Regions from separate parts of the Undibacterium sp. genome, predicted to be linked through region 4. Evidence: predicted binding sites of a transcription regulator. Region 4 holds the regulator's gene; each other region holds the start of a gene.
The links. Region 4 encodes sigma-54, which starts transcription at its own class of promoters, with help from an activator protein. Its sites were predicted from a motif close to TGGCANGNAANCTGCTTT; they were not measured.
Positions count from the first base shown of each region.

Region 1 (7,724 bases), on a different contig from region 4:
TGCGGAATTGTTCAGGCTTGACGCTGGCAGCGACCACGGCATCGATCTCGGCATCGGTCGGCCAGATGTCTTTGAGTGTCACTGGCTTGCCTTCTGCATCCAGCCCCAGCACATCTTTCTCAATATCAAAACGGATGGTGCCAGCGATGGCATATGCGACCACCAGCGGCGGCGAAGCCAGGAAAGCTTGTTGCGCATACGGATGAATACGACCATCAAAATTACGGTTACCCGACAACACAGCCGTCGCATACAGGTCACGGTCTATGATTTCTTTCTGGATGACAGGATCAAGCGCACCCGACATGCCGTTACAGGATGTGCAGGCATACGCAACCACACCAAAACCCAGTTGCTCCAGCTCAGGCATGAGATTGGCTTCTTCCAAGTACAGGGTCACAGCCTTGGAACCAGGAGCGAGTGAACTCTTGACCCATGGCTTGCGAGTCAGACCCAGCTTGTTGGCATTGCGTGCCAGCAAACCGGCAGCCACCATATTGCGCGGGTTATTGGTATTGGTGCAACTGGTGATAGCGGCGATGATGACGGCACCATCTGGCATCAGACCAGGCTCATTTTCTACCGTGCCGCTGATGCCACGTGCTGCCAGTTCTGAAGTCGGCACACGCTTGTGCGGGTTGGACGGGCCAGCGATGTTGCGCACGACAGAAGACAGATCAAACTTCAGTACGCGTTCATATTCCGCATTCTTCAGTGTATCTGCCCACAGACCAGTTTCTTTGGCATAGGTTTCTACCAGCTTGACCAATTCATCATCGCGGCCCGTGAGTTTCAGGTATTTGATGGTTTGCTCATCGATGTAGAACATCGCAGCAGTGGAACCAAATTCCGGTGCCATGTTGGAAATCGTTGCGCGGTCACCCAGGGTCAGGTGGGATGCACCTTCGCCATAAAATTCCAGGTAAGATGACACGACTTTTTGATTGCGCAAAAACTCTGTCAATGCCAGCACCGTGTCTGTTGCCGTGATACCTTCCTGCGGTTTGCCTGCCAGCTCGACACCGATGATGTCTGGCAAACGCATCCAGGATGCGCGACCCAGCATGACGCTTTCTGCTTCCAGACCACCGACACCAATCGCAATCACTCCCAGCGCATCCACCATGGGTGTATGGCTGTCAGTACCGACCAGGGTATCCGGATAAGCCACACCATCTGTGACTTGCACGACTGGTGACATGCGTTCCAGATTAATCTGATGCAGGATGCCATTGCCGGGCGGGATCACATCGACATTCTTGAATGCCTTTTTTGTCCAGTTGATGAAGTCAAAACGGTCTTCGTTCCGCCTGTCTTCAATTGCACGGTTTTTGTTGAAGGCATCCGGATCAAAACCGCCGCACTCAACAGCCAGCGAATGATCCACCACCAGTTGCGTAGGCACCACAGGATTGACCAAGGCAGGATCCCCACCTTGCAGGGCAATCGCATCGCGCAGACCTGCCAGATCAACCAGCGCAGTCTGACCGAGGATATCGTGGCATACTACACGCGCCGGGAACCAGGGAAAATCAAGGTCGCGCTTGCGTTCAATGAACTGGCGCAGAGAATCGGTGAGCGTAGCCGGGTCACAGCGGCGCACCAGGTTTTCTGCCAGTACGCGTGAGGTGTATGGCAGCTTGTCATAGGAACCTGGCACGATCGCATCGACTGCTTCGCGTGTATCAAAATAGTCCAGTGTAGTGCCTGGTAGTGGCTTGCGGAATTGAGTATTCATGGCTCGCTATTGTCAATATTAGTATTCGATATTCAAGGCAGCTCAGAGTTGTAACTTGAAACCTTCATGTGATGCGGTGAAGCCCAAACTTCCATAGAACCTGTGCGCCTGTATGCGCTTCTTGTCACTGGTCAGTTGAACCAATTGGCAACCACGTTCGCTTGCCAGTTGTATCGCCTGCTTTATGAACCAGTGACCTATGCCCTGGCCACGCAAGTAGCCATCAACCCGCACGCTTTCTATCATGGCGCGGGTAGCGCCTTTCCTGCTCAGGCCAGGGATGAACGTCACCTGCTGCATGGCAATGATGCGGCCATCCAGCTCAGCTACCATCAAGAACTGATTATCGTCGGTTGTTATGCGGTCAAAGGCTTCTGAATAACATGCATCCTCCGAGCCTACGCCTTCACGGTTCTTGCCCAGATCATCATCAGCAATGAGTTCCAGCAGGCGAGGCAGATCTTGCCTCACAGCGCGTCTGGTACTGAGTTTGGACAGGTCTGCCTGCACTTTCATTTTGCAACCTCTGGCTTATTTACTCTCGTTGATTTATTTGCGTTTATTTATTTGCGTTTATTCAAAGGAACAAATTTCAGGTCTTCAGGGCCAACATAATTAGCGCTAGGGCGAATGATCTTGTTATCGATACGCTGTTCTATGATGTGTGCCGCCCAGCCAGAGGTACGCGCGATCACGAATAGAGGAGTGAACATGGCAGTCGGTACACCCATCATGTGGTAGGACACGGCAGAAAACCAGTCCAGGTTAGGAAACATCTTTTTGATATCCCACATCACGGTTTCCAGACGTTCGGCAATATCAAACATCTTCATCGCGCCCGCTTCTTTAGACAGGTTGCGCGCGACTTCCTTGATGACCTTGTTGCGTGGATCAGAGATAGTGTACACAGGGTGACCAAAACCAATCACGACTTCCTTGTTCTCCACACGTTTCTTGATATCGGCTTCTGCTTCATCTGGATTGTCATAACGTTTCTGGATTTCAAACGCGACTTCATTCGCGCCACCGTGTTTAGGGCCACGCAAGGCACCAATAGCGCCGGTGATGGCAGAATACATGTCAGAACCTGTGCCTGCGATGACACGACCAGTAAAGGTCGATGCATTGAACTCATGCTCTGCATACAGTATCAATGAAGTATGCATGGCTTTTTCCCACGACGCACTTGGCTTTTCACCATGCAGCAGATGCAGGAAATGGCCGCCTATGGATTCATCATCGGTTTCAGTTTCTATGCGTTTGCCATTATGACTGTAATGGTACCAGTACAGCAGCATGGAACCCAGCGAAGCCATCAGGCGGTCAGCGATATCGCGTGCGCCAGGATTATTGTGGTCATCTTTTTCTGGCAATACGCAACCCAGTGCAGACACACCGGTACGCATGACATCCATAGGATGAGAAGAGGCTGGTAGCCATTCGAGTGCCGCCTTGACATTGGCTGGCAAGCCACGCAGGGCCTTCAATTTAGCTTTGTAACCACGCAACTCTGCGACAGTCGGCAATTTGCCATGCACCAGCAAATGGGCAATTTCTTCAAATTCGCAGGCGTCGGCCACATCCAGGATATCGTAGCCACGGTAATGCAGGTCATTGCCTGTTTTACCTACAGTGCAAAGCGCGGTATTGCCAGCAGTAACGCCAGACAGGGCAACGGATTTCTTTGGTTTGAATGGAACGGCTTCAGTCATGATTATTTCTCCATTGGTACATTAGAAGTGCTATTCCCGCCCGCTGGCTTGATACAGCACAAGGCCGGGAAGTCTATTTGGTTTTTATTTGGATTTTTGCTGGGCAAACAGAGCATCCAGCTTTTGCTCAAAGTCGTGGTAATTGATGCGCTCATACAATTCCATGCGGGTCTGCATGGTGTCGACGACATTCTTTTGCGTACCGTCACGGCGTATCGCGCCGTAGACGTTTTCTGCTGCCTTGTTCATGGCGCGGAAAGCTGACAATGGATACAAAACAAGACCCACATCCACTGCGGCCAGTTCGTCGACAGAAAACAAAGGAGTAGCACCGAATTCCGTGATATTTGCCAGGATAGGCACTTTGACGGCATTGGCAAACTGCTTGTACATCGCCAGTTCGGTAATCGCTTCCGGGAAGATCATGTCGGCACCTGCCTCCACACAAGCCAGGGCACGTTCGATGGCAGCTTCCAGACCTTCAACGGCCAGGGCATCAGTACGGGCCATGATGACGAAGTTTTCATCGGTACGCGCATCGACTGCGGCCTTGACGCGGTCAACCATTTCCTGTTTGCTGACGATCTCTTTGCCTGGACGGTGACCACAACGCTTGGCCCCGACCTGATCTTCAATATGAATGGCTGCAGCGCCGAACTTGATCATGGATTTGACGGTACGTGCCACATTGAAGGCGGATGAACCAAAGCCGGTATCCACATCCACCAGCAAAGGCAGGTCGCAAACGTCAGTAATGCGGCGCACATCAGTGAGGACATCGTCAAGATTGGAGATGCCCAGATCAGGCAAACCCAGGGAACCGGCAGCAACGCCGCCACCAGACAGATAAATTGCCTTGAAACCGGCACGTTTTGCCAGCAAGGCATGGTTGGCATTGATTGCGCCCACGACTTGAAGCGGGGATTCTTCCTGCATCGCCTTACGGAAGGCGGCACCTGCGGAGTATGTACTCATGTGTATGCTTTCAGGTTAATGAACAGATTCTGGGATAGACATTGCAATGAGCGTGCCAGCCTGCAGGCACACCCTGCTGTTTCTGGATGATGTGTATATAAATCAAATACTTATTCGCTATGCTCGCACAACAAATCTTGTTCAGGAACCCAGATTTGTTTCATAATGATGTTTCACATTGAATTTTGAAACATTAATTGAAACATATATGAAACATCCGCCGGCGATACGTGATACCCACGACAAACCCGTTATCTGGACAGTGTCCATCTCACGCCTGTTCGACATGTTCCGCGACATCATGGTCGAATACGATGTCAGTGCCGACATAGAGCCCATACATATGGGTTTTGAAGAGGCAGCACAGTACCTGAAAGAGCGCCTGCAAACCGAGAGGTGCGATGCCGTCATTGCGGCTGGCTCCAACGGTGCCTATCTCAAGAACCGCCTGCCCGTCCCGGTCGTGATTGCCAAGGCCAGTGGCTTTGATGTCATGCAGGCACTGGCAAGGGCACGCAAGGTGTCACCCGCAATAGGTCTGATCAATTATCAGGAAACCATGCCAGAACTGGCGGATTTCAAGGCGACTTTCGGCTTCCCGCTAGAGCAGCGCACCTACGTCACCGAAGAAGATGCGCGCGCCCAGATCAGTGAGCTCAAGGCGGGTGGTATCAAGGTCATCGTCGGAGCAGGACTGATTACTGACCTGGCTGAGGAAGCTGGACTGACTGGCATTTTCATGTATTCAGCCACCTCGATACGTCAGGCCTTTGATGATGCACTGGAAATCGCTCGACTGACGCGACTGGAATCAGCCCGCGGGCGGCATCATCCGGCAGCAGAATCACTACGCGCCAAACATGGCATTAACGATTTGCGGGGTGACTCTGCCCTGATGCAGGCTACGCGCAAGTCCATCGCCTTGTTTGCCCGCTCTCCTGCAACAGTGTTGTTGCAAGGTGAAACCGGCACTGGCAAGGAGCTGGCTGCCCAGGCTTTACACCGGGAAAGCACAAGAGCACGCCAGCCTTTTGTCGCTGTGAATTGCGGTGCCATTGCCGAGAGTTTGCTGGAATCAGAATTGTTTGGCTATGAAGAAGGTGCATTTACCGGTTCGAAACGGGGCGGGCACGCTGGATTGTTTGAAATTGCTCACAGAGGAACGGTATTTCTGGATGAAATTGGTGAGATGCCACTCGCCTTGCAAACCCGCCTGCTGCGCGTATTGGAGGAACGTGAAATCACGCGGGTCGGAAGCATGCGCCCCATACCTGTCGATGTACGCATTATCAGTGCCACACATTGCGACCTGGTGGCAAGAGTAAAAGAAGGAAAGTTTCGGGCTGATCTATATTTCCGCCTTGCCGTATTACGCTTGCATTTGCCAGCATTACGGGAGCGTGCAGATGACACACTGCCGCTTGCAGTATGGTTCCTGAAGCATGCCCTGGCTGCCATTGGCGTCAGACCACATGCCAATCTGCACGCAGAAATGGCCAGTTGCGGCATGCTTTTACAACCTTATGCCTGGCCAGGAAATGTAAGAGAACTACGCAACCTGATGGAGCGACTTGCCCTGTTTCTGGCAGCCGAACCACTGCAAGCATTGACACCGAGTTTCGTGGCAAAAACATTGCCCGAGTTAAGCATCACTGAGAATACACCCGCTATTTCAACGAAACAGTCAACACCAGAGTCACTGGAACAGGTCATGGAAAAGTTCAATAACAACCGCGACGCAGCTGCTGACTATCTGGGCATCAGTAGAACGACCCTGTGGCGACGCCTCAAGCAAAAATCGTAATCATTTGAAACATTAATTGATCATCTGAATGGCGAATTTTATGCCGCACTAAGGTAAAATGAATTTACGCTGTCACTCACATTTCCTGGGTGCATTAGTTTTGCATAAAATACATTATGAAAAAAATACTCATTGTTGACGATAGTAAAGTTTCCCGCATGGTGATTCGCGCGCATGTAAAGGCAGTGCATCCGGATTGGGAATTCTTTGAGGCTGGCAGTGGTGAAGAAGGCATCAAGTCAGTGATAGAGAACAAACCCGACTATTGCACCATGGATATCAACATGCCTGGCATGCTGGGCACTGACGCCGCAGAGCAGATTTTGCAAACCAGTCCACATATACGCATCGCCATTTTTTCGGCAAATGTACAGGACACCATGCAAAACCGGGCTACCTCCATAGGCACCATTTTTGTCGCCAAACCAGTCACTGAAAAATCCATCACCATCGTCCTCAATTATTTCGCGAGCGAATAATGAATTCCCTCACCGAACTTCATCTCGATGCACTAAGTGAGGTCTTCAATGTCGGCGCTGGCAGAGCTGCTGCCAGCCTGAGTGACATTGTAGGAGAAGAAGTTCGCTTGTCGGTCCCTTCTGTCGAAATCCGAAAATCCTCGGAAATTGATGTTTCTGCAATGGGTTTGCAAAGTGAGCGCTTTGGCACAGTGCACCAAACCTTTAGTGGCTCGTTTGAAGCAGAAGCAATCCTCCTGTTCACTGAAGAACACGCCCTGGAAATTGTGCGCGACATGATGGGGTCGCAAATCAGCCTGGAAGACCTGGCCGAATTTGAACAGGAAGCGATGTGCGAACTCGGCAATATCATCCTCAATGCCTGCCTGTCCGCGATGGCAGATATGCTGAATATTCCGCTGAACTGCTCATTACCAGATTACTCAGTGGCAACGACCGAAGAAATTTTCCGTCGTGTCAGTGACGATCTCGATCAACCTTACGTCCTGTTGTTGCATATCGACCTGGCGATAGAAAGGCGACATTCTGAAGGCCACCTGATTTTCTTGTTGAGTTCCACATCTTTAAAAGGTTTGATTATCCAGCTTGAGCGCTTTTTGGGAGCAGTGTAATGGCGCAGTTGCTGTCACCGTCTCCATTTGCAATGGAGCAAATATTCAATTCCATCAGCCTGGGACTGATTGTGCTTGACGCGCAACAGACTGTGCACCTGTGGAATGGCTGGGTGGAGAGACACACAGGCATTCCCGCCAAACAGGTCATCGGCAAGCACATCTCCGAAGCTTTTGAAGAGTTGCCCAGCCGTGCCATCCTGAATGCCATCACCAATACACTGAGTTATGGCCTGCCTGTGGTTTTGTCAAATGCCTTGCATCGCTCACCCTTGCCGTTGTTTCAGCGCAACGAGCAAGATGATGGGAAAAGCCGCATCGATCAATCCATCACCATCACGCCGATTACTGCGGAGTATGGCGAGCGTCATTGCCTGATACAGATCAGTGACTCGACCACATCGA
Region 1 is NZ_JAUXQE010000036.1:24,400-32,123, reverse strand. It holds gene acnD (Fe/S-dependent 2-methylisocitrate dehydratase AcnD) at 1-1,738, opposite strand, end outside; gene Q8K39_RS18545 (GNAT family N-acetyltransferase) at 1,781-2,254, opposite strand; gene prpC (2-methylcitrate synthase) at 2,302-3,450, opposite strand; gene prpB (methylisocitrate lyase) at 3,535-4,425, opposite strand; gene prpR (propionate catabolism operon regulatory protein PrpR) at 4,634-6,229, shown strand; gene Q8K39_RS18525 (response regulator transcription factor) at 6,346-6,708, shown strand; gene Q8K39_RS18520 (chemotaxis protein CheC) at 6,708-7,319, shown strand; gene Q8K39_RS18515 (GGDEF domain-containing protein) at 7,319-7,724, shown strand, end outside.
Region 1: a site for sigma-54 is predicted at 4,466-4,483, ahead of prpB (methylisocitrate lyase). Genes of this name have one in related genera too.

Region 2 (7,724 bases), on a different contig from region 4:
TGTGAACAAAGCTGGCACGGAAAGACCAAGGCTATCTTGCTTGGACAGGGCATGGGGAAGAATTACCAGCTCCCCATTAATCATGCTGCTCTTTTGTGTTGTTGATTTGTTGTTGACATATTGACGCCTGTTGCATATTTAATATCAACACGACAATTTTCATTTTTTACCTGGACCATTCATGAAAAAAACTTCTTACCTGTTCGCCGCCATGCTGATGGCAGCACTTGGATCTGGCTTCTCTCCCGTGACTGTGAGTACCGCTCTGGCACAAGAAGCGGCTGATCCTGCAAAGCAGCCAACTGTACGCGCAGAAATGGGCAAGCCAATCAATGAAGTCATGGAGTTGGTGACTGCCAAGCAATTTTCACAGGCACTGGAAAAGCTGGTCGTTCTGGAAGCAATGGAGAAAAAAACTCCTTTTGAAAATTTTGCACTGAATCGCATACGTGCAGTTATTGGTTCCAGTACCAATGACTCTGCCATGATGGTCAAGGCAATGGATGCCATGATTGCCACAGAATTCTTGAAAGAGTCCGAAAAACAGCATTTCATGGAAGCAGTTGCCGGTACTTTGTTCAATGAAAAGAAGTATGCACAGTCACGTGAATGGGCGAACCGCAAACTGGCGAAAGACCCAGGCAATCCAGGCATGACCAATCTGGTCGCCCGCACCTATTACCTGGAAAACGATTACGCCAATACCATCAAGGTATTGAATGCGCAAGTTGCAGAAGATGAGAAAGCTCAGCGCAAGTCTACAGAAGAGAATTTGCGCTTACTGACCAGCAGCTATCAACAACTGAAAGACTGGGATGGTTATACAGTGGCACTGGAACGCATGGTGGCACATTACCCAAAACCAGAATTCTGGGCTGACCTGCTGTATCGCGTCACCAAGAAGCCCGGTTTTTCTGATCGCTTGCTGCTGGACTACTATCGCCTGCTGATCGTCACTGACAAATTTGAAGATGGCGCTCAGTTTGTCGATATGGCAGAACTGGCCTTGTTGTCAGGCTTGCCAGTCGAAGCCAAAACCGCAATTGATGCAGGTTATGCTGCAAACCTGCTGGGTGCCGGCAAGGAAGCCACCAAACACAAGCAATTGCGCGATCGCGTCAATAAGCAGGCAGCTGATGACGTCAAGAATCTGGATGCAGGCGAAGCAGCCGCAAAAAATGCCAAGACTGGTATCGGTATGGTCAACATTGGTTACAACTATGTGATCAACGGCCAGTACGACAAGGGCTTGGCCTTACTGGAACAAGGTATCGCAAAAGGTGGCTTGAAATCCCCGGATGAAGCAAAACTGCATCTGGGCATGGCGTACCTGAAAGCGGGCAAGCGCGACAAAGCCGTTGAAACCCTGAAATCAGTACAAGGCCGTGATGGTTCTGCTGACTTGGCGCGTTTGTGGTTGCTGGTCCCTGCTGATAAATTCGCACCTGCGGCAAAATAAACTGGCTGATAGCTCATCAGTGCAAAGATTTACGCCACCTGCGGGTGGCGTATTTTTTTGCCTCTGCATTAAAGATGCAACGGGATAAAAAAAGGCTGTTTTGCGCAATGCAAAACAGCCTGTCAAGTTCAGGACCGCAAGCTCTGATTACGGTACTGACGGTACTCCTTTGGATACTCTTACTGCCCCGGCCTCAATGAAAAGCCGGGCAAAAACTTTCAAACACCATCATGAATCGAATCAAGAATCGAATCAAGAGTGGTAAGCAGACTCACCATGGCTGGTGATGTCCAGGCCTTCACGTTCTTCATCTTCCGGCACACGCAGACCTACCACCAGATCAACCAACTTGTATGCCACGAAGGACACCACGCCTGACCAGATGATGGTTGTGCCTACCGCTGTTGCCTGCGTCATGACCTGGCCGAAAATGTCATAAGGATCAGCCGACATTTTGTTGGTGACGTAGTCGAATATACCCTGACCACCAAGGGATGGTGCAGCAAATACACCTGTCAACAAGGCACCGAGGATACCGCCCACGCCATGCACACCGAAGACGTCGAGGGAATCATCCGCACCCAGCAAACGCTTGAGGCCATTCACACCCCACAGGCAGATGATACCTGCCAGCAAGCCGATGATCAGGGCACCCATGGGGCCGACGAAGCCGCAAGCAGGAGTAATTGCTACCAGACCAGCTACCGCACCGGATGCACCACCCAACATGGAAGGCTTGCCTTTCGACATCCACTCACCAAATACCCATGACACCGTGGCTGCCGCTGTTGCCAGCAAGGTATTCATGAAGGCCAGTGCTGCTATATCACCTGCTTCCAGAGCAGAACCGGCATTGAAACCAAACCAGCCCACCCACAACAGGGACGCACCTATCATCGTCATCGTCAGGGAGTGCGGTGCCATGGATTCTTTACCGTAGCCCACGCGTTTGCCGATCAGGTAAGCACCCACCAGGCCAGCCACCGCTGCATTGATGTGTACGACAGTACCACCAGCGAAGTCGAGCGCGCCTTTTTGGAACAGGAAACCAGCCTTGGCAGACTCTGTTGCCAGCGTTGCTGCATCCTTGATCGCATCAGGACCAGTCCAGAACCAGACCATATGAGCAACAGGCAGGTAGCTGAAAGTGAACCACAGAACTACGAACAAGAGTACGGCAGTGAACTTGGCACGTTCTGCAAATGCACCGATGATCAGGCCGCAAGTGATGGCTGCAAATGTCGCCTGGAAGGCCACGTAGATAAACTCAGGAATCACCACGCCTTTGCTGAAGGTTGCTGCCACACTGAAACTGGCCTTGGCCGGATCCCAGATACCATTCAGGAACATGCGGTCAAACGAACCGATGAACTTGCTGCCTTCAGTAAAGGCCAGCGAGTAACCATAGATACACCACAATACAATAATCACGGCAAAGATCATGAAGACTTGCATGAGTATCGACAGCATGTTTTTGGAGCGCACCAGACCACCATAGAACAAGGCCAGGCCAGGTATGGTCATCAAGATAACCAGCAAGGTGGCAACCATCATCCAGGCGGTGTCGCCTTTATTGGGTGTAGGTGCCGGTGCTGGCGCTGCGGCACTGGCAGCAGCAGGTTCTGCTGCTGCGGCTGGAGCAGATGCCGGGGTGACTACCGCTACAGCAGCCGCTGGTGCGGATGCAGTCGCCACTGCGGCCGAGGCTGCCACAGGCTCAGCTTTGGCTGACGCGTCCTGGGCTGATGCCACAGAGGTAAAACCAACAGTGACCATCAAGGCCGCCCCTGCCAGTATGTTCTTCAACAGTTTTTTCATGTGAACTCCCTGGTAGGCTATCAGAGTGCGTCGTTGCCGGTTTCACCGGTACGAATACGCACTACTTGTTGCAAGTCATAGACAAAGATCTTGCCGTCACCAATCTTGCCGGTGCGGGCCGCAGTTTCTATCGCTTCAATGGCACGGTCAACGATCGCATCATCCACCGCTGCTTCGATCTTTGTTTTCGGCAAAAAATCGACCACATATTCAGCACCACGATACAACTCGGTATGACCTTTCTGACGGCCAAAGCCCTTGACTTCAGTCACGGTAATCCCTTGCACACCGATGGCAGACAAGGCTTCGCGTACTTCATCGAGCTTGAAGGGTTTGATAATTGCTGTAATCAGTTTCATGCTGACCTCGGATAATTAAAATGTTTTAACTGCAGACAGCAGCAAAGTCGTCTTGCCAGTGAATTTGCCGCTCGGTGTCACATACAGTTTGCTCTCGGCATTGGTGCCCAGGGCTGCAAGGCCAAAATTGACGCCAAAGAATTCTTTGGTCACACCGATTTTCCAGTCGGAATAAGAATAGGCACCATTGTTCTTGACGGTCTGGCGGCCTACATGCAACGCCAGGTTATAACCGTCTGGCAGTTCCACATTCGCGCCCAGATCCAGATAGCCGCTATTTTTACTATCGACAAAGCCGAACAGATTAGTCACAGAATGCGAATACTTGGCATAGAAAGGTCCCATGCCTACCTGACCATAGATTTCTGTGGTGTTGGCATCCGCAAAACCTGGTACCTTGTTCAAGCCATTGGATGGATAAACATAGGTCAATACACCAACGTCATACGAAACATCCTTGACGATCTCGCCTTTTTTTCCGGCATAGATATCCCATTCAATATCTCCGCTACCACCGGCATCCTTGGTCCACTTGATCGTGGAGAGCCAGGTTCCAGCGTAGAAGCCGCTAGGGTTATGCACGTAGTCAGCACCACCCTGCAAAGCCGGATCAAGGCGCGATTGTGAAATGGCGCGATAACGGTATTCACTGACGGCGCCAATATTGAAGCTGACTTCATTGTCTGGCTTGGCATCTGCTGCGTGGACAAAACCACTCAGGAATGTTGTGGCTACAGCAGCGGCGATTACTAATTTTTTCATTGCGCTTCCCCCTATTGAATTAAGATTTGATTTGATTGAAACCGGGACAGCATCCACTTTTTGCGCATCAGTGACTTCTTAAGGTCATGAATTACATCTGAAGGACACTTAAATTCTTCTTTCCCTTACCTGTTAGCAGGAGTCGTGCCAACCATGAACATCTATTCATTTAACCTGGTATAAGCTGTCGTAGATCGCTGTATACATACGCATACAGTCAGACAAGCTAAGGCTACGGCCCAGTATTAATATTGCAGCGCAATACCAGTGGCCGCCTGGGTAAGATGCGCTATCATTGCTCCATAGGTAAAATTGCAAGCGAATAATCAAGTTTGCGCACCAATAAAGAGCAGTATCAGATTTTGCACAAATAAGTGGCAGAACCTAATTTGCACCATAAGCGTGCAACTACAAAATAGAGGATAAATATGGATAAGCAAAATTTCTTTAATGACATGCAAGCCAAAATCAGCCAGGCACTGGAAAACTCACCCGCCAAAGATATCGAAAAAAATGTCAAAGCCATGATGAGCCAGGGCTTTTCCAAGCTGGACCTGGTAACGCGCGAAGAATTTGATATACAAGCACAAGTCCTGGCCAAGACCCGCGCCAAACTGGAAGCCCTGGAAGCCAGGGTAGCCGCTCTGGAAGCACCGCAAAAAGACGCTTAAGTAGTACGCATGTCATTAGCCGTCCTCAAAAGCCGCGCCTTGAATGGCATGGATGCACCGCAGGTCACGGTGGAAGTGCATCTGGCAAATGGCCTGCCCGCTTTCACTATCGTTGGACTTCCCGAAACCGAGGTCAAGGAATCCAAGGACAGGGTCAGGGCTGCCTTGCAAAATGCCAGGTTTGAATTCCCGGCCAAGCGCATTACCGTGAATCTGGCCCCGGCTGATTTGCCCAAGGAATCTGGCCGCTTTGATTTACCTATCGCCCTGGGCATTTTGGCGGCATCCGGGCAAATACCGGCAGATGCGCTTGAGCAGTATGAATTTGCCGGTGAATTGTCACTGTCTGGCGAATTGCGCCCGATACGCGGTGCCCTGGCCATGACTTTTGCAATTTGCAAAAGCCAGCAGCATTCACAACAGGAACCTGCCTTCATCTTGCCGCGAGCCAATGCCGATGAAGCTGCCCTGGTCAGCGAGGCCGCCATTTATCCGGCAGATTCGCTGTTACAAGTATGTGCCCACTTCGCTGGCGTAGATGCTGAACAAAAACTGGTGCGCCACAAGCCAGCATCGCAAGCGGCCCGTCCGCATTATGCTGACTTTGCCGAAGTCAAAGGCCAGATCCAGGCCAAACGCGCACTGGAAGTGGCAGCGGCAGGCTCGCATTCTGTGATATTAATCGGGCCTCCAGGTACCGGAAAATCCATGCTGGCCGCCCGCTTCCCTGGCATTTTGCCCACCATGACCGACCAGGAAGCACTGGAATCAGCAGCCGTACAATCACTGACTTCCGGCTTTTCCATAGAGAAGTGGAAGCTACGACCTTACCGCTCACCTCATCACACAGCTTCTGCGGTGGCTCTGGTGGGTGGTGGAGGCACGCCAAGGCCAGGCGAAATTTCCCTGGCACATAGAGGTGTCCTGTTCCTCGACGAATTGCCAGAATTTGACCGCAAAGTTCTGGAGGTGTTACGTGAACCGCTGGAATCAGGTCACATTACCATCTCGCGGGCGGCAAGGCAGGCTGATTTCCCGGCGCGCTTCCAGCTAATTGCTGCGATGAATCCCTGTCCTTGCGGCTATTTTGGTCACTCCAATGGCAAATGCCGCTGCACACCAGACATAATCGCCCGCTATCAGGACAAGATATCCGGCCCCTTACTGGACCGCATAGACATGCAGATACAGGTGGGTGCCTTACCACATACCGATTTGCTCAAGCAGGCCGATGGTGAACGCAGCGCAGCTATCCATGCGCGAGTAGAAACTGCCTTTGAGCGGCAACAGCAGCGTCAGGGCAAGGCGAACAATCTCTTGTCCACGACTGAAATTGATCTGCACTGCAAACCGGATGAACAGGCAGGGCTGCTCTTGCGCAATGCCATGAACAAGCTCAACTGGTCAGCCCGTGCCTACCATCGCGTATTAAAAGTCGCCCGTACCATAGCTGACCTGGCTGGTTCAGCACACATAGCGACGCCACACGTGGCGGAAGCCATACAGTACAGGCGGGCGCTCAGAGACCAGTGAAGACACTTGCTGTTTTTTTAGCTTGGAAGCAGTTACATAGTTTTTCCTCACTGTTACAGCACGTTACGAAAATTTCGCAAAATAAGCCTAAACTTGCTATCACAATCCACTGTCAGAAACCTTCTAGACAGATACACAAGTGAGGGCGAGCATGAAAATTCAATCCAAGCTGCAGCAAGTGCTGGGTGCCAGCCTGCTGGTCTTGCTGGCAGCATGCAGCAACCTACCCCAGCAACATGCAGATAACAGCAGCCAGCCAGGCAAGACGCTGGCACAGGCTGCGCTAGTGCCAGAGCAATTGCTGAACCGTTTGACCTGGGGTAGCAATCCCTCCAGCCTGCAGGTCTTGCAAGCCGTTGGCCCAGACCGCTACCTGGACCAGCAATTGCGCGCGCGTAGTACCGTCTTGCCACCAGCGATACAAAGCCAGATTGATGCGATGACCATTTCGCGCCAGCCATTGCCTGAACTCATGCGTGACCTTGAAGCTCGCCGCCTTGCCTCTGAGCAGCAAAAAGACACAGATGACACGCTACGCAAGGAATATCAGCAAGAATTGACACGCCTGGCCAGGGAAGCGTCTACCCGCGCACTTTTGCGTGACATTTATTCGCCGAATCAGTTGCAGGAGCAAATGAGCTGGTTCTGGATGAATCACTTCAATATCCATAATGGCAAAGCCAATGTACGTGCCATGCTGGGAGATTTTGAAGAACAGGCAATACGCCCATATGCCCTGGGCAATTTCCGTGACTTGCTGCGTGCCACTGTGACGCACCCTGCCATGCTCAGGTATCTGGATAATGAACATAATGCAGCCAACCGCAACAATGAGAACTATGCGCGTGAGTTGATGGAATTACATACCATGGGGGTGAATGGCGGCTATAGCCAGAAAGATGTACAGGAACTGGCAAGGGTGCTGACCGGCGTGGGCATTAATTTGAGCAAGGATGCGCCGCGCATGAAGCCTGAGCTGGAGAAAATCTATCTCAGGCAAGGCTTGTTTGAATTCAACCCGCAACGTCATGATTTTGGTGACAAGCTGGTGTTGGGCAAGACCATCAAGGGCCGAGGTATGGCCGAACTCGATGAGGTGCTGGTACTGCTGTCCCGACAACC
Region 2 is NZ_JAUXQE010000002.1:19,210-26,933, forward strand. It holds gene Q8K39_RS00350 (lipopolysaccharide assembly protein LapB) at 182-1,459, shown strand; gene Q8K39_RS00355 (ammonium transporter) at 1,712-3,277, opposite strand; gene Q8K39_RS00360 (P-II family nitrogen regulator) at 3,298-3,636, opposite strand; gene Q8K39_RS00365 (TorF family putative porin) at 3,652-4,398, opposite strand; gene Q8K39_RS00370 (accessory factor UbiK family protein) at 4,827-5,069, shown strand; gene Q8K39_RS00375 (YifB family Mg chelatase-like AAA ATPase) at 5,079-6,602, shown strand; gene Q8K39_RS00380 (DUF1800 domain-containing protein) at 6,754-7,724, shown strand, end outside.
Region 2: a site for sigma-54 is predicted at 4,531-4,548, ahead of Q8K39_RS00365 (TorF family putative porin). Genes of this name have one in related genera too.

Region 3 (7,724 bases), on a different contig from region 4:
TACGCCACCCTGCGCACATCCTGGCGCAAGGCTTTGGCAGTGGCTTGTCACCTGTCATGCCAGGCACCTCGGGCACCCTGTTTGCGTGGTTGAGTTTTTATGTATTTTCTACCCGCTGGCCAGATGTGTTTACGACGACCAATTGGGCCATCATCATCGTGGTTGGCTTTGCGGTTGGCGTCTGGGCTTGTGATGTCACGGGCAAAAACCTGGGTGTCGCTGACCACGGCAGCATGGTCTGGGACGAGATCATCGCCTTTTGGCTGGTATTGATTTTCATCGTGCCTGCCAACTGGCAAACCCAGTTATGGGCATTCATAGGCTTTCGTTTTTTTGACATGGTCAAACCACCACCGATAGGTTATTTTGACCGCCACCTGAAAGGTGGTTTTGGTGTCATGTGGGATGACATTGTTGCTGCTTTCTTTTGCCTGTTGACCTTTGCCTTGTGGTATCGCATTTAAAAAATAATGGCTGCCAATGCAAGATTTGGCAGCCATTATTCGTGCCATACATATCAAAACACTATTCGTCCTTCACCCCGTCTATTCCCAGTTCCTGAATCTTGCGCGTTATGGTATTTCTACCTATGCCCAAACGTATCGCTGCATCATTCTTGCGGCCATGAGTATGGCGCAAAGCCGCTTTGATGACGACGGATTCAAAACAACGCCCCAGCTTGTCGATGACTTCTGACTGGCCTTCAGCCAACATCGCTGTCGCCTCCGCTTCCAGCAGAGAGACCCAGCTTTCGCCGCTACGGTACGCTGATTTATCAGGCAGTGAACTGCCATTAACTGTTGTCGCATTTGCCAGATTTTCATGGTTACTGACTGGTGCATCATGACCGCTAATAGCAACTGGCGCTTGTACCGCACCTACAGTAGCCGGTACCAGGTCTTGCGGCAAGTCGGGCATTTCTACCGTTTGCCCCGGCGCCATGACGGTGATCCAGTTACACAGATTTTCCAATTGGCGGACATTACCGGGAAAATCCAGGCTGGACAAAAATTGCAATGCAGGCTCGGACATGCGCTTGACATCCACACCCAGTTGTTTGGCGCTCTGGTTCAAGAAATATTTGGTCAGCAACGGGATATCTTCACGGCGCTCACGCAAGCTGGGTAAGCGCAGGCGGATGACGTTCAGGCGATGATACAAATCTTCGCGGAACAAGCCGTCTTTCACCCGGGTTTCCAGATTTTGGTGAGTCGCAGCGATCACGCGCACATTCGCCTTCATTGGCTGATGTCCGCCAACGCGATAGAAATGGCCATCCGATAACACCCGTAACAGACGCGTCTGCAAATCAAAAGGCATGTCACCAATTTCATCGAGGAACAAGGTGCCGCCCTCTGCCTGCTCGAAACGGCCACGACGTGTGGTTTGTGCGCCAGTAAAGGCGCCACGCTCATGACCAAACAATTCTGATTCCAGCAAATCCTTGGGGATGGCTGCGGTATTCAAGGCAATGAAAGGCTGTGATGCGCGTGGGCTGTGCTTATGCAAGGCGCGCGCCACCAGCTCTTTACCACTACCTGATTCGCCCGTGATCATCACTGTCACATTGGATTGCGACAAACGACCAATGGCGCGAAACACATCTTGCATGGCTGGTGCCTGACCAAGTATTTCCGGCGTTTCAGACATGCTTTGCTCTACACTGGATTCGCGCAGGCTTTCATCAAGCGCGCGACGTATCAGCTCAACTGCCTTGTCGAGATCAAAAGGCTTGGCCATGTACTCAAACGCTCCGCCTTGAAAAGCAGCTACTGCTGATTCCAGGTCAGAAAACGCCGTCATGATTATTACCGGTAAACCTGGGTACTTGGCTTTGACAGTTTGCAATAGTTCAAGGCCAGAAGCGCCGTGCATGCGTATATCAGACACCAGCACCTGCGGCGTATCGCTTTGCAAGGCGTTCATTGCATCTCTTGCATTGGTGAAGCTGCGCGTTACCAGATTTTCTCTCGCCAGCGCCTTTTCCAGCACCCAGCGAATCGAATCGTCGTCGTCCACTATCCAGATTGGTTTCATATTGTCGTTTTGCAGTCTGTGTTAAGCATATCGATAGAAGGAGCACTTTTGGTGCAGCCACTTTGCCACACCTTTATTTAAGGTAGTGGTATCAGTATCCGGAAATCCGTACATCCCGGCCGGCTCTCACATTCGATGACACCCATATGTTGTTCAACGAAAGTTTGTGCCAGCGTCAAGCCCAGACCGCTACCGCCTTCCTTGCCCGATACCAGAGGATAGAAAATGCGATTGCGAATCTCAGGTGGGATGCCCGGACCGTTATCGATGATATGCAAGTCTAATGCCAGCCTGTAGCGTACCTTGGCCAAAGTAATCTGGCGTACCACGCGCGACTTGAAAGTTAGCACGGCATCACCCTGCCTGATACGCTCGCTTAGTGCTTGCGCCGCATTGTGGGCGATGTTCAAAACTGTCTGTATTAACTGTTCTTTGTCGCCACGAAATTCAGGGATCGATAAATCATAGTCGCGCTTGATGCTCAGGCCTTGTGGAAACTCTGCTACGATCAGACTGCGCACGCGCTCACAGACTTCATGGATATTCACATCCCCGACAATATGTGGCAGGCGATGCGGGGCCAGCAAACGGTCCACCAGGGTCTGCAGCCGGTCAGCTTCCTTGATAATGACCTGGGTATATTCGCGCAATTCACGTAGGTGGCGCTCGGGCAATTCCAGCTCCAGTAATTGTGCTGCGCCGCGTATTCCACCGAGGGGATTCTTGATTTCATGGGCAAGATTGCGGATCAGCTCTTTGTTGGCCTTGCTCTGATCCAGCATGCGCTCTTCCCTGTCGAGCTTGAGTTGTTGCACGTTTTCGCGCAACTCTATCAGGACCGGGGTCTCAGGATTATCAAGGGCTGTTACGATACTGTGTACATGCAAAGGCTCACGCCCTGCCCGCTCCAGTGTAAGATCCTGGCGCTTGTCAGCAAATTGATGGGCTACCGCCTGATGAAAAACGGCAGTCAATTCCTGCCCATTCAGGAATAAATCAGTCAGCTTCAAATGCGTAAGCGACTTGAAGGAAGAGTCGAGCAGGTTTTCAGCAGCTGCATTGGCAAATAAAATGCTGCTTTCTGCATCCAGCACAATCACGGCTGATGTCAGCAAATCCAGGCCAGCAAACGAGGTAAGTGGAGTTTTCACAACTTGTCCATAAAAAAAGGCCGCACAGAGCGACCTTTACGCAAGCATCATGCCCGAACAGCATTTTGCATTTTCACACTGGCAACTTATTTTGCGTTGGCAATTTCACGTTTCAGTGCTTCTATGTTCTTTTCAGTGCGGGCGATGTCTTCTTTCATCAAATTGGTGCGTTCCTGATATTTGGCATAATTTCTTTCATCACCACGACGCTCAGGCTCACCATTATTGTATTCTTTCTTCAGATTTGCCAGCTTCTGCTCTTCCGTCTTTAATTCATCCTGCAAAATCTGCTTGCGGTCCGAGTCCCTGGCTTTTTGAGTGCTGTCATCTACCTTGGGGAAATCGCTGGGGCTGCTAGCCGGTTTACCCTGTGGCTTCTTGCCTGGAGCAGGCAATGCTGGCGCAGGGACAACGGTGATGCCTTGCAATTCGACCTTTTTGCAACCTTTGACAGCACCTGTGTTTTTGTATTCTTTTTTACCATTATCGTCCACACACAGGAATACATCGCCCTGCGCATAGGCAAGCGTCTGCGCACCAATAAAGAGAATAAGGCCTGACAAGAGTCGGTTCATAGGAAAGCAATAATCATTAACAGACTGATAGTGTATGTCATGCAGCGCTGCAACACAATTACAGAGAAATTAGCATTTGTAACAAAAAAAGCGGGGTTACCCCCGCTTTTTTGTGCATTTACTCAGAATTACAGAGAGTAATACATATCGAATTCAACTGGATGAGTTGTCATGCGGAAGCGTTGCACTTCTTGCATTTTCAAATCAATGTAGGCGTCGATCATGCTGTCGCTGAATACACCACCGCGTGTCAGGAACTCGCGGTCTTTGTTCAATGCTTCCAGTGCTTCTTCCAAAGATGCGCAGACTGTCGGGATCAATGCATCTTCCTCTGGTGGCAAATGGTACAGATCTTTGCTGGCAGCTTCACCAGGATGGATCTTGTTCTGTACGCCGTCCAGACCTGCCATCATCAGTGCCGCAAAGCACAGGTATGGGTTAGCCAGTGGATCAGGGAAACGTGTTTCAATACGGCGTCCTTTTGGATTGGCAACGTAAGGAATACGGATCGAAGCAGAACGGTTACGTGCAGAGTAAGCCAGTTTCACTGGAGCTTCATAACCTGGAACCAAACGCTTGTAAGAGTTGGTGCCTGGGTTAGTGATCGCATTCAATGCTTTTGCATGCTTGATGATACCGCCGATATAGTACAGCGCAAAATCAGACAAACCAGCATAGCCGTCGCCAGCAAACAGATTTTTGCCATCTTTCCAGATGGATTGATGCACGTGCATGCCAGAACCGTTGTCGCCAACGATAGGCTTAGGCATGAAAGTCGCTGTCTTGCCATAGGTGTGGGCAACATTCCAGACCACGTATTTCAGGTTTTGTGTCCAGTCTGCACGCTCAACCAAAGTAGAGAACTTGGTACCGATCTCATTTTGACCAGCGCCAGCCACTTCATGGTGATGCACTTCAACCGGAATGCCCAAGGATTCCAGAATCAAACACATTTCAGAACGCATGTCCTGGAAGCTGTCGACTGGAGGAACCGGGAAGTAACCGCCTTTAACCGTAGGACGATGGCCAGTATTGCCGCCTTCGAGTTTTTCGCCTGTCGTCCAGGACGCTTCGTCAGAATCAATCTTGACGAAACAGCCAGACATGTCCACTTTCCAGCGTACGCTATCGAAAATGAAGAATTCTGGTTCTGGGCCAAAGTAAGCTGTGTCACCAATGCCAGAAGATTTCAAATACGCTTCAGCGCGTTTCGCGATGGAACGTGGGTCACGGTCATAACCTTTGCCATCAGATGGCTCGATAACATCACATTGCATGAACAATGTCGTTTCTTCGAAGAAAGGATCAATATTGGCAGTAGATGGATCTGGCATCAACAACATGTCAGATGCTTCAATACCTTTCCAGCCTGCGATGGACGAGCCGTCAAATGCATGGCCAGATTCGAATTTATCAATGTCGAACTGGGAAATTGGAACAGTTACGTGCTGTTCTTTGCCTCGGGTATCAGCAAAGCGAAAATCAACGAATTTGACTTCGTTATCTTTCGCCATTTTCAAGACTTCTGCGGCTGTCATTGCCATGTGAAACTCCTCTGAGAGCTAAAAAATAAATTCGGAAATTGCTGAGTGCTGCGCCTGCCAGTTTTGTGCAATCTCGTCCAACAGACAAACCTTGTCTTACTGGTCCTTACCGAAAACCCTTACCTGGCGGCTAAACTCAATGGAGGATGATAGCAGAAACCATGCCATCACCCAGATCATGTATATATAAATACGAAATTTGTTAAATGCCTGTTTTTGTGGCGTTTTCTCATAGAAATCAGGAGCAGCGTAGCATTATACAAATTAATATTACGCACCAAAATAATGCGTCACACAAAATATTTGCCATTTTGGTGCATTTTCAATCGAGGGTTGAATTTTTGCACCATTTTGTATCATCGCAATATTTATTCGTATTTCATCAGAGTCGCAAAGAAAATGCATTGATAGGACTTACGCAAAACCGTCCCAACTGCACTGCAGCTCCTAGTCGTACTAAAGTACTGTCTTCGTCGCTACGCCTTGTTGGGACAATTGTGCGTAAGCCCTAATTGGAATATTTGATTGACAATATTGATCAAAATCAACATTCCTTGGCATTCCACGATATGCGATTCATTCTCATTTAGACTATGCATGTCTTTTCGTGTCGCAAGCCCCTCCCTCGCCTAATTTATCCCGAATGAACTCAAGCATGGGCATCGCTGCCTATACCTATTGTTAACTATGTCGCCTCATCTCAATCTGCGCAAGCCTTTGCTGTTTGCATCGCTGACTTTTGTCCTGGCAATGCTGGCCAGCACAGCAATCATTATCAAGCTTGAGGACAGTGCAAACCAGGAAGAACATTTGCTCGCCTATGACCTGGCACGCGCCCAGGCAAACGCCCTGCAAAATAATATGCACAAGGCGATATCGGCAACCTATGCGCTGGCAGGCATGGTGGCAGACAGCAATGGCCGCATCCGGAACTTTGAACGCTTTGCCGACAAGATCTTGCAATATCACCCACAAATTGCCGCACTTTATCTGGCCCCGCAAGGCATCACCACCGATGTGGCACCATCTGAATGGCGTGAACATGGGCTGGGCATCAATTTATTGACAGACCCTGTCCGCAAGACCGAGGCCATGCTGGCACGCGATAGCGCACAATTGACACTGGCGGGGCCGCTACCCCTGACCAGGGGCGGCACAGGCATCATCGCCCGCTTGCCGGTATTTCTGGATGATGCCATCGACGCCAACAAACCAGCCGAATTCTGGGGGCTGATCTCTGCCGTCATTGATTTAAAAACTGTATTGGCTGATGCAGAACTATCCAAACTGGTCGCACGCGGCTATGACTATGAACTGTGGCGTATCGATCCAAGCACACACACTCATCAAGTCATACAAAAATCGCCAGGATTCAAGCCGGGAAATAATATTCGCCATGCCATCAAGTTGCCAAACGTAGAATGGACACTGGACCTGACTCCCAGGCATTCAACTCCCTTCAGTAACACCCTGCTCCTTTATAGCAGCATCGGTTTTTTATTTAGCCTGATGCTGGCATACCTGGTCCAACTATTGTTGGAAGCGAGCAGACAAAGAAAAAACCTGAAAAATATTATCGCCGAAAGAACCGCCGAACTAAGTCAGCGCGAAACAGATTTGAGACGCGCGCAGCGCATTTCAAAAACCGGTAGCTGGAGCATAGGTGAAGATACCAAGGAATGGCGCTACTCGGAAGAAACGAGCCGCATACTTGGCTACCCAAGCGGCAGCAAGCTCGATTGTTCCAGCCTGCTGCAACGCATACACCCTGACGATATGCCAGCCGTGAAGCAATTCTGGGCGCAAGTACAAGCAGGCGCAGATGCCAGCATAGAACACCGCATCCGCCTGGACGGCGAAGTCCGCTGGCTGCATTCACAATATGATGGACAAAGTGCCAGACGCATGGGCACGGTGCAAGACATTACCGAGCGCAAACGCGCAGAAGAAGATTTGCGCATTGCCGCCATTGCCTTTGAAGGCCAGGAAGGCATGCTCATCACCGATGCCCACCGCGCCATCTTGCGCGTCAACCAGGCATTTACCCGCATCACTGGCTACAGCCGCGAAGAAGCCCTGGGCAAGCAAACCAGCTTGCTCAAATCCGGCCTGCACGGTGCCAGTTATTATGAGGATATGGGCAAGCAGCTTGAAGCCAACGCCTTCTGGCAAGGCGAAATCTGGAACCGCAGGAAAAATGGCGAAGTGTATCCAGAATGGCTGACCATCACTGCCGTCAAAAATGCCAGCGGCAAAGTCGTCAACTATGTCGCCACCATGCTCGACATCACCCAAAGAAAAGCCACCGAAGCCAAACTTGAACACCTGGCCTACCATGATCCATTAACCGGCCTGGCCAACCGCCGCCTGTTGATAGACCGGCTGCAACACAGCCTGCAGGCAAAAAGCCGCAGCAA
Region 3 is NZ_JAUXQE010000014.1:7,599-15,322, forward strand. It holds gene Q8K39_RS07820 (phosphatidylglycerophosphatase A) at 1-464, shown strand, start outside; gene ntrC (nitrogen regulation protein NR(I)) at 526-2,037, opposite strand; gene glnL (nitrogen regulation protein NR(II)) at 2,115-3,188, opposite strand; gene Q8K39_RS07835 (DUF4124 domain-containing protein) at 3,275-3,751, opposite strand; gene glnA (type I glutamate--ammonia ligase) at 3,892-5,307, opposite strand; gene Q8K39_RS07845 (EAL domain-containing protein) at 5,995-7,724, shown strand, end outside.
Region 3: a site for sigma-54 is predicted at 5,457-5,474, ahead of glnA (type I glutamate--ammonia ligase). Genes of this name have one in related genera too.

Region 4 (7,724 bases):
GCTGGCCGTGATCCTGCTGGGCGTGATCACCATGGGCACCATCTGGGTCATGGAAGTCATACGTCGCAATGCCGACGATGAACAAAACCGCAGTTCAGCCAGATCAGCGCCAGATTATTATGTAGAAAAATTTAATTTCATACGTCTGTCAAATAATGGCAAGGCCAACTACCACATCACTGGTGACAACTTGGTGCATTTGCCTCGCAATGACAGCATAGAAATCCGCAACCCGCAAATCAATAGCTTTGATCAGGGTCGCCCACCTCTACATCTGCGTGCTGACCTCGCGGTAGTGGCACAAAAATCATCGTTGATCACACCCAGGCGTGATCATGACGAAGTTCATTTGTACGACCATGTCAGCATGGAAAGGCCAGAGGGTTTAAGTTCTCAATTTGTCCGCGTAGAATCGGATTATCTATTGCTATTGCCAGATGAAGATATTGTCAGAACCGACAAACCCATCTCTATCACCACAGGTAAATCAACATCGACGGCAACCGGCATGCTGGCCAATAATTCGACGCAACATCTGGCACTGCTGAGCAAAGTCCGCATACAGCTTAAAAAGCGTGAAACTGCTCCGGCAAGCACACTCAAATAATTCAGAAAGCAATCATGCATATGAAAAATACTCCATTCTCTCTCGTACGCTTTGCCAGCCTCGCGCTTCTTGGCCTGGCTTGCGCCTCTGCCCATGCAGAAAAAGCCGACAGCAACAAGGAAACTATCATCGAAGCCGGTTATGGCGAGAGTGATGGCAAAACCAGCGTGCGCAGATTGTCCAAGGGCGTTTCCCTGATGCGTGGCACGCTGGTAGTCAAAGCCGAGAACGCCGTTGTCACAGAAGCCCCGAATGGTGACCAGTTCGTCGTCCTGACTGGTGGCAGCAACCGCAAAGTCAGTTTCCGCCAGAAACGCGACGGCGGCCCTGACCTGTGGGTGGATGGCGAGGCAGACCGCGCGGAATACAACCAGAGTACAGAAATCGTCAAATTCATTTCCAAGGCCAAGGTGCGCTATCTGGAAGGCAAAAAAGTCACCCAGGAACAAGAGGGTGAATACTTGTCTTATGATAGCAAGAATGACTTTTTCATCGGCACCAACTCGACCAGTGGCCAGCATGTGGATGGCTCGGGCAGTTTGAAAATCATCCTGCAACCAAAACCAGAAAAGCAGGCTAATTAAGATGACAGCAAAGTCCAGTACCTTGCTCGTCAAGGGATTGCAAAAACGTTATGGTGCACGCCAGGTGGTGCGCGATGTATCCCTGCTCTTGAAAAGCGGCGAAGTAGTTGGTTTGCTGGGTCCGAATGGTGCCGGCAAAACCACCTCCTTCTACATGATCGTAGGCTTGGTACCTTCAGATGCGGGTGACATCACGATTGATGATGTGAATATCTCTCAATTGCCCATCCATGAGCGTGCCGTACTTGGCTTATCTTATTTGCCACAGGAGGCTTCGGTATTCCGCAAGCTGACTGTCGAAGACAATATCCGCGCCGTACTGGAATTGCAAAAAGACAGCGACGGGAAATTTCTTGGCACCAAAAAAATAGAAGAAAGACTGGATGCCCTGCTGGCCGATTTGCAAATTGAAAAAATACGCGAAAGCCAGGCATTATCTCTCTCGGGTGGTGAACGCCGCCGTGTGGAAATTGCCCGCGCACTGGCCACTAATCCACGCTTTGTCTTGCTGGATGAACCTTTTGCCGGTGTTGACCCTATCGCCGTCATAGAGATTCAACGTATAGTGCGCTTTCTCAAGGAGCGAGGCATAGGTGTACTGATTACCGATCATAATGTGCGCGAAACACTGGGCATTTGTGATCACGCCTATATCATAAATCAAGGCGCGGTACTTGCCAGCGGCAAGCCTGACGACATTATCCAAAATGAATCTGTACGTCGCGTTTATCTCGGAGAACACTTCCGGATGTGACGGGAATCATCATGAAACAAAGCCTGCAACTACGTACCTCACAACATCTGGCCTTAACGCCGCAATTGCAGCAATCAATACGATTATTGCAGTTATCCACTTTGGAATTGCATCAGGAGCTGGAGACGCTGCTGACCGATAACCCAATGCTGGAACGCGTGGACGATCCCCTCGATCATGCCGTGCGCCTGCTGGCTGACGGTGCCATCAATACCAGCAGCACTTCTGCCGATGCTGGCATGGAAGCACCAACACAAAGAGAAGAAACCGATAAATCCGCCGAACCTGCGGCGGCTGATGCCGAAACCGTCATCAGCAACGACAGCACTACCTCCAGCGAAGAAGACTGGGGCTTTGATGACGTGCAGCATGGCAGCAAGTCTGGTGATGATGAAGATGGGCGCCCGCAACTGGGTGCCGCCCACATCACTCTGCGTGAACATTTGCTGGAGCAAATGCGCCTGAACTTGCGCGAACCGCGTGACCGCGCTCTGGTCGAATTGATGATCGATGCGCTGGACAGCAATGGCTACCTGACCGAAACCCTGGACGAAATACATGCAAGTCTGCCACTGGAACTTGCCGTCGAGCCAGAAGAACTTGGTTTTGCCCTGAACATGCTGCAAAGCTTTGACCCGGCAGGTGTCGGCGCACGCAGCCCATCTGAATGCCTGGCCCTGCAAATCAGGCGTATGCCCAAAGTGGCTTTTGTCACACGCAGGCTGGCATTGCAAATTGTTGAAACACAACTGAGTTTATTTGCACAAAGAGATTTCACCAAACTCAAGAAAATTCTTGATTGCGACGATGAAGATTTGCGCGATGCACAAACCGTCATCAGGCTTTGCCAGCCCCGGCCAGGCATTGCCTTTGCGGTTGATGAATCAGATTATGTGGTGCCAGATGTGATCGTCAGAAAATCGGACAATGGCTGGCAAGTCATGCTGAATCAGGACGTGATGCCCAGGCTGCGGGTCAGCAGCATGTATGCCAATATCATGAAGCAAAACCGCGGTGAGGCTGGGCTGGGCACACAATTGCAGGAAGCACGCTGGCTGATAAAGAATATGCGGCAACGTTTCGACACTATTTTGCGCGTTGCACAAGCGATAGTTGAAAGACAACGCAATTTTTTCACCCACGGTGCTGTTGCCATGCGCCCCCTTGTTTTGCGCGAAATTGCTGATACACTAGGATTACACGAGAGCACTATCTCACGTGTAACAACTCAAAAATACATGTTGACCCCACATGGCATGTTTGAGTTGAAGTATTTTTTCGGCAGCCATGTCGCGACGGAAACAGGGGGTGAAGCATCTTCCACCGCGATACGTGCACTCATCAAGCAGCTGATAGGAGCAGAAGACCAGAAAAGCCCACTCTCTGATAGCAAAATTGCAGACATGCTGGGTGAACAGGGCATGGTAATTGCCCGACGGACAGTTGCCAAATACCGTGAAGCCCTCAAAATCCCCCCAGTGAGTTTGCGTAAATCTTTGTAAGTAGTCCTTGTAATCACGGTTTGAATTGCTATATATGATTTAGCTCAAAGCAAATAAAGGCCAAGAGCGTATCGTTACAGCAAGTAACATCACTATAGGAGCACAGTATGAATCTCACCATCAGTGGACACCACGTCGAAGTAACTCCTGCAATTCGTGAATATGTACATACCAAACTAGAACGTATCAGGCGGCATTTCGACCAGGTCATTGATATCGCCGTCATCCTGACGGTGGACAAGCTCCGGGAAAAGGATAAACGACACAAAGCCGACATTAACCTGCATATCAGCGGTAAAGATATCCATGTTGAAAGTTTGGCGCATGATCTGTATGCAGCAATTGATGCACTGGTAGACAAACTGGATCGCCAGGTCATCAAGCATAAAGACAAGATCCAGGACCATCAGCACGACGCTATCAAGCACATACCTGATCCGGCATCGGCTTCATAAGACCCCAGTCCTTACCCGAACAGGGTTGCGGACATCCAAAACAAGGACGCTAGAAGGCGTCCTTTTTGTTGGGTGAGTGGTTTGAAATAAATAATATCTTTTAATTATTCCAATCGATTGCTCTGTGACAATCCGTGCACGCATTAACCGTCATTCCAGCATGCTTTTGGCTGGAATCCAGTGGCGTTTAAGGCATGCCATACTTTGATTAAAACAATTACACTTCATGGATACAAGCCGGGTCTCGGCCCGGCAGCCGAAATACTTTCTTTGCGTCGCCAAAGAACGTATTCAAAGAAAGGCGACCCAGGCGTAGCCGCCCCTTCGGGGTGCCCGTTTGTGCAGTACAAAAAATGGGAAGATCCGAAACTCGCTTCGCTCAAACAGCGGCTCTTCTTAATCCATTTTCTGTACTGCACAAACGGCGGCTACACATGGGAACTGCGAAAGTCAAAAACAACTACAACCCCAAAGTCAAACCCAACGGCAACGGCAACGAGCACGCCGCCCTTACTCTATTTCTTCATAAACATAGACACCCCGTGACGCCCAAGCCTGAGAAAGTTAAAATAGCAGCTTCATCCCCTACCCTGCATAGTCAACATCATGAGCGAATTTGTCCTCACCTCCGTCAAGAATAATATAGGCTATATCACCCTCGACAGACCCAAAGCATTGAACTCGCTGTCTCTCGATATGGTGAGGGCGCTGACGACGACCTTGTTGGCCTGGCAGGATGATCAGAATGTGCGTGCGGTGTTTATCCAAAGCAGCAGTGAAAAGGCATTTTGCGCGGGTGGAGACATCCGTTTTTTCTATGATGTTGGCACGGCCACACCCAAAGGTGATTCTGCCCTGCTGGAAGATTTTTTCACAGAAGAATATGCCCTAAATCACTTGATTCATTTCTATCCAAAACCCTATATCGCGCTGATGAATGGCGTGGTCATGGGTGGTGGCATGGGTATCGCGCAGGCGGGGGAAGATTGCCGTTTGCGCATCGTCACTGAGCGTACCAAGATGGCCATGCCTGAAGTGAATATCGGTCTTTTCCCGGATGTAGGCGGCGGTTATTTCCTGTCGCGCACTGAGGGTGAAATTGGTACTTATTTGGGACTGACAGGCGAAATCATCACCGCTGCCGATGCCATTTATGCCGGTCTGGCAGATGTCTATATTCCCACCGCAGAAATACCGGCAATGATGAATTTAATCAGTGAAAGCGTAGCCACTGATTTGCGCGTGGCGATACGCGATTTTTCTGCAGCTTTTGCTGACCAGGCAAATCCAGCCACCAGCAAACTGGCTGCGCAACACGCCGCCATCAATGACATCTTCGCGGGCAATAGTGTTACAGCCATCTGTGAAAAACTGCAGCAGCACAACAGCGAATTCGCCCAGCAAACCCTGGCCACCATGCAAAAACGTTCGCCATTGCTGATGTCAGTCACGCTAGAACAACTACGCCGCAGCAAAGACATGAAAGTGTCCGCCTGCCTGCGCATGGAAAGAAACATGGTACGCCATTGCTTCAAACATGGCGAAGTGCTTGAGGGCGTACGCGCCCTGGTGGTGGACAAAGACAATAGCCCACGCTGGTCACCTGCCACATTGGCTGAAGTGACAGCAGAACAAGTGACAGGATTCTTTGCCGAGGCCTGGCCTGCGCATGCGCATCCTTTGCGATATTTGGAAGAGTGATTGATCAAATTTTTGGTCAATCGCAAATCAGGATATTTGCATAACCGTAGTATTGACGTTGTTTTTGAAGTTGTTTTTGATTTTTGCAGTTCCCATGTGTAGCCACCGTTTGTGCAGTACAGAAAATGGAAAAAGAAAGGCCGATGTTTGAGCGTAGCGAGTTTTCGGACTTTCCCATTTTTTGTACTGCACAAACGGGAACCCCGCAGGGGCGGCGACGCCTGGGTCGCCTTCTTTTGCTTCCTTTTCTTGGCGAAGCAAGAAAAGGGAGTAGCTGCCGGTCTACCACCGGCCTGCAATCATAAATAACGCATAAAAATATTTGAAAATCTAATTCGTAAAATCACACGATTCTGGTATTAACGAACTTCACAGCACGCGAAGAAAGCCACTAGATTCCTGCTCAATTCGCGCATGAATGACATCAATAAGATTGTCCTTAAATTCAAGGCTGAGCAGTCTGTTATGCATATCAGCAATCACCTCAACTCAAACGCCTTCTTATCCCCTTTAAACCACCCCGCCAACCCCGCAACAAACTCCTGCGCCCCATTCCTGTCCCCAGACCTCAAACCATGACTGGCACCAGGAAATTCCACAAACTGAAAATCCTTTTCTGGATGCTTCAAGAAATGATCCCGCAAGGCATGCCCTGATTCAATCGGCACACTCTCATCCTTCTCACCCATCGCTACCACCATGGGAATATTCAGACTTGCATACACATTCAAAGGATAAGTAAACAAATGACCTGACCAATAGGCATAGGGATGACCAAAGAACTCTTTCTTACGGCTCTTGCCATCTTTTTTGATCTCTGCATAGACCTGTAAAAAATAGTCGCGTGAAAATGGCTTGGCATAAGGTTCCACCCCGCGGTCTGCAAAGATCAAAAACTCTTCACTCTGCGGTAAACCTCCACTACCCGCGGTTGCCAGCCAGCCGATTTTATTGCTGTCCCTGGCGATATAAGGAGCAACCGCTCCCCCCTCAGAAAAGCCCAATACAGCAATAGACCGTGCAGGCATTTTTTTCAGTTCAGGCTCGAGCGATAGAAATCTCAAATGATCGGACAATCGTTTGCCGAACTGATCTGCAGCCAGAAACGCTTCAGAGCATTTGCTGCCATCTGCATTTTTGGCAACGCCAGGTTTTTCCAGATAATAGACATTCACCGCTCCGGGGTAGCGCTCAAAAAACATCGGCAAACGAACTGCAAAATCATCACATCCCGAACCGCTGACCAGTAATACAGGACGACCAGGTGTTATCGCCGCAGGATCAGATAAATGATAGTAACGCCTTTGCTTGCCATCGATTTTTATGCTGTGTTCTTGCAGCACAGGTGCCGCCATCGCGGAAGCGCAAAAGAACGTGATGAATGCCAGAACGATTTGGAGAACGCGCGAAGAAATAGAATTGATATGCATGGGCTGGCGTGATTTACTTAAATGACTTAAGAAAATATCACAGCCCTGCCAGCAATGCGATAAAAATGAAAATGGGGAGCAAGCTCCCCATTCCTCAAACTTGCCAAACTTGCATGAGCGATGCTATCAATGCTGCGCACCACCACCCAAATAAGCAGCCTTCACCGCCGGATCATTCTGCAAACTGGCCGCCGGGCCATGTACAGATATTCTGCCATTTTCCAGCACGTAGCCATAGTCAGCCACGGCTAAAGCAGCCGCTGCAAACTGCTCCACCAGCAGCATGGTCGTGCCCTGCTCTTTTAACCGCACGATGATGCGAAAAACTTCATCGACCAGAATAGGAGCAAGTCCCATCGAGGGCTCATCCAGCAAGACCACATCAGGATTAAGCATGACGGCTCTCGCCATCGCCAGCATTTGTTGCTCGCCGCCAGACAAGGTACCAGCCAACTGGTTCTTGCGCTCTTTCAGGCGCGGGAACAATTCCATGGCTTTTTGCAGATCACTTTCTATATCTCCACGCGGGCGGCTTCGTGTGAAACGTGGGAAGGCACCAAGCAAAAGATTATCGGTCACCGACATGGTGGCAAACACGCGTCGGCCTTCCGGCGAATGTGCCAGGCCTGCCCTGGCGATCTTGTGAGAATCCAGACCGGTGACATCTTTACCAGCCAGAGTAACCGTGCCT
Region 4 is NZ_JAUXQE010000018.1:21,403-29,126, forward strand. It holds gene lptC (LPS export ABC transporter periplasmic protein LptC) at 1-607, shown strand, start outside; gene lptA (lipopolysaccharide transport periplasmic protein LptA) at 628-1,191, shown strand; gene lptB (LPS export ABC transporter ATP-binding protein) at 1,193-1,945, shown strand; gene Q8K39_RS08720 (RNA polymerase factor sigma-54) at 1,957-3,447, shown strand; gene hpf (ribosome hibernation-promoting factor, HPF/YfiA family) at 3,555-3,902, shown strand; gene Q8K39_RS08730 (enoyl-CoA hydratase/isomerase family protein) at 4,509-5,603, shown strand; gene Q8K39_RS08735 (S9 family peptidase) at 6,083-7,033, opposite strand; gene Q8K39_RS08740 (ABC transporter ATP-binding protein) at 7,160-7,724, opposite strand, start outside.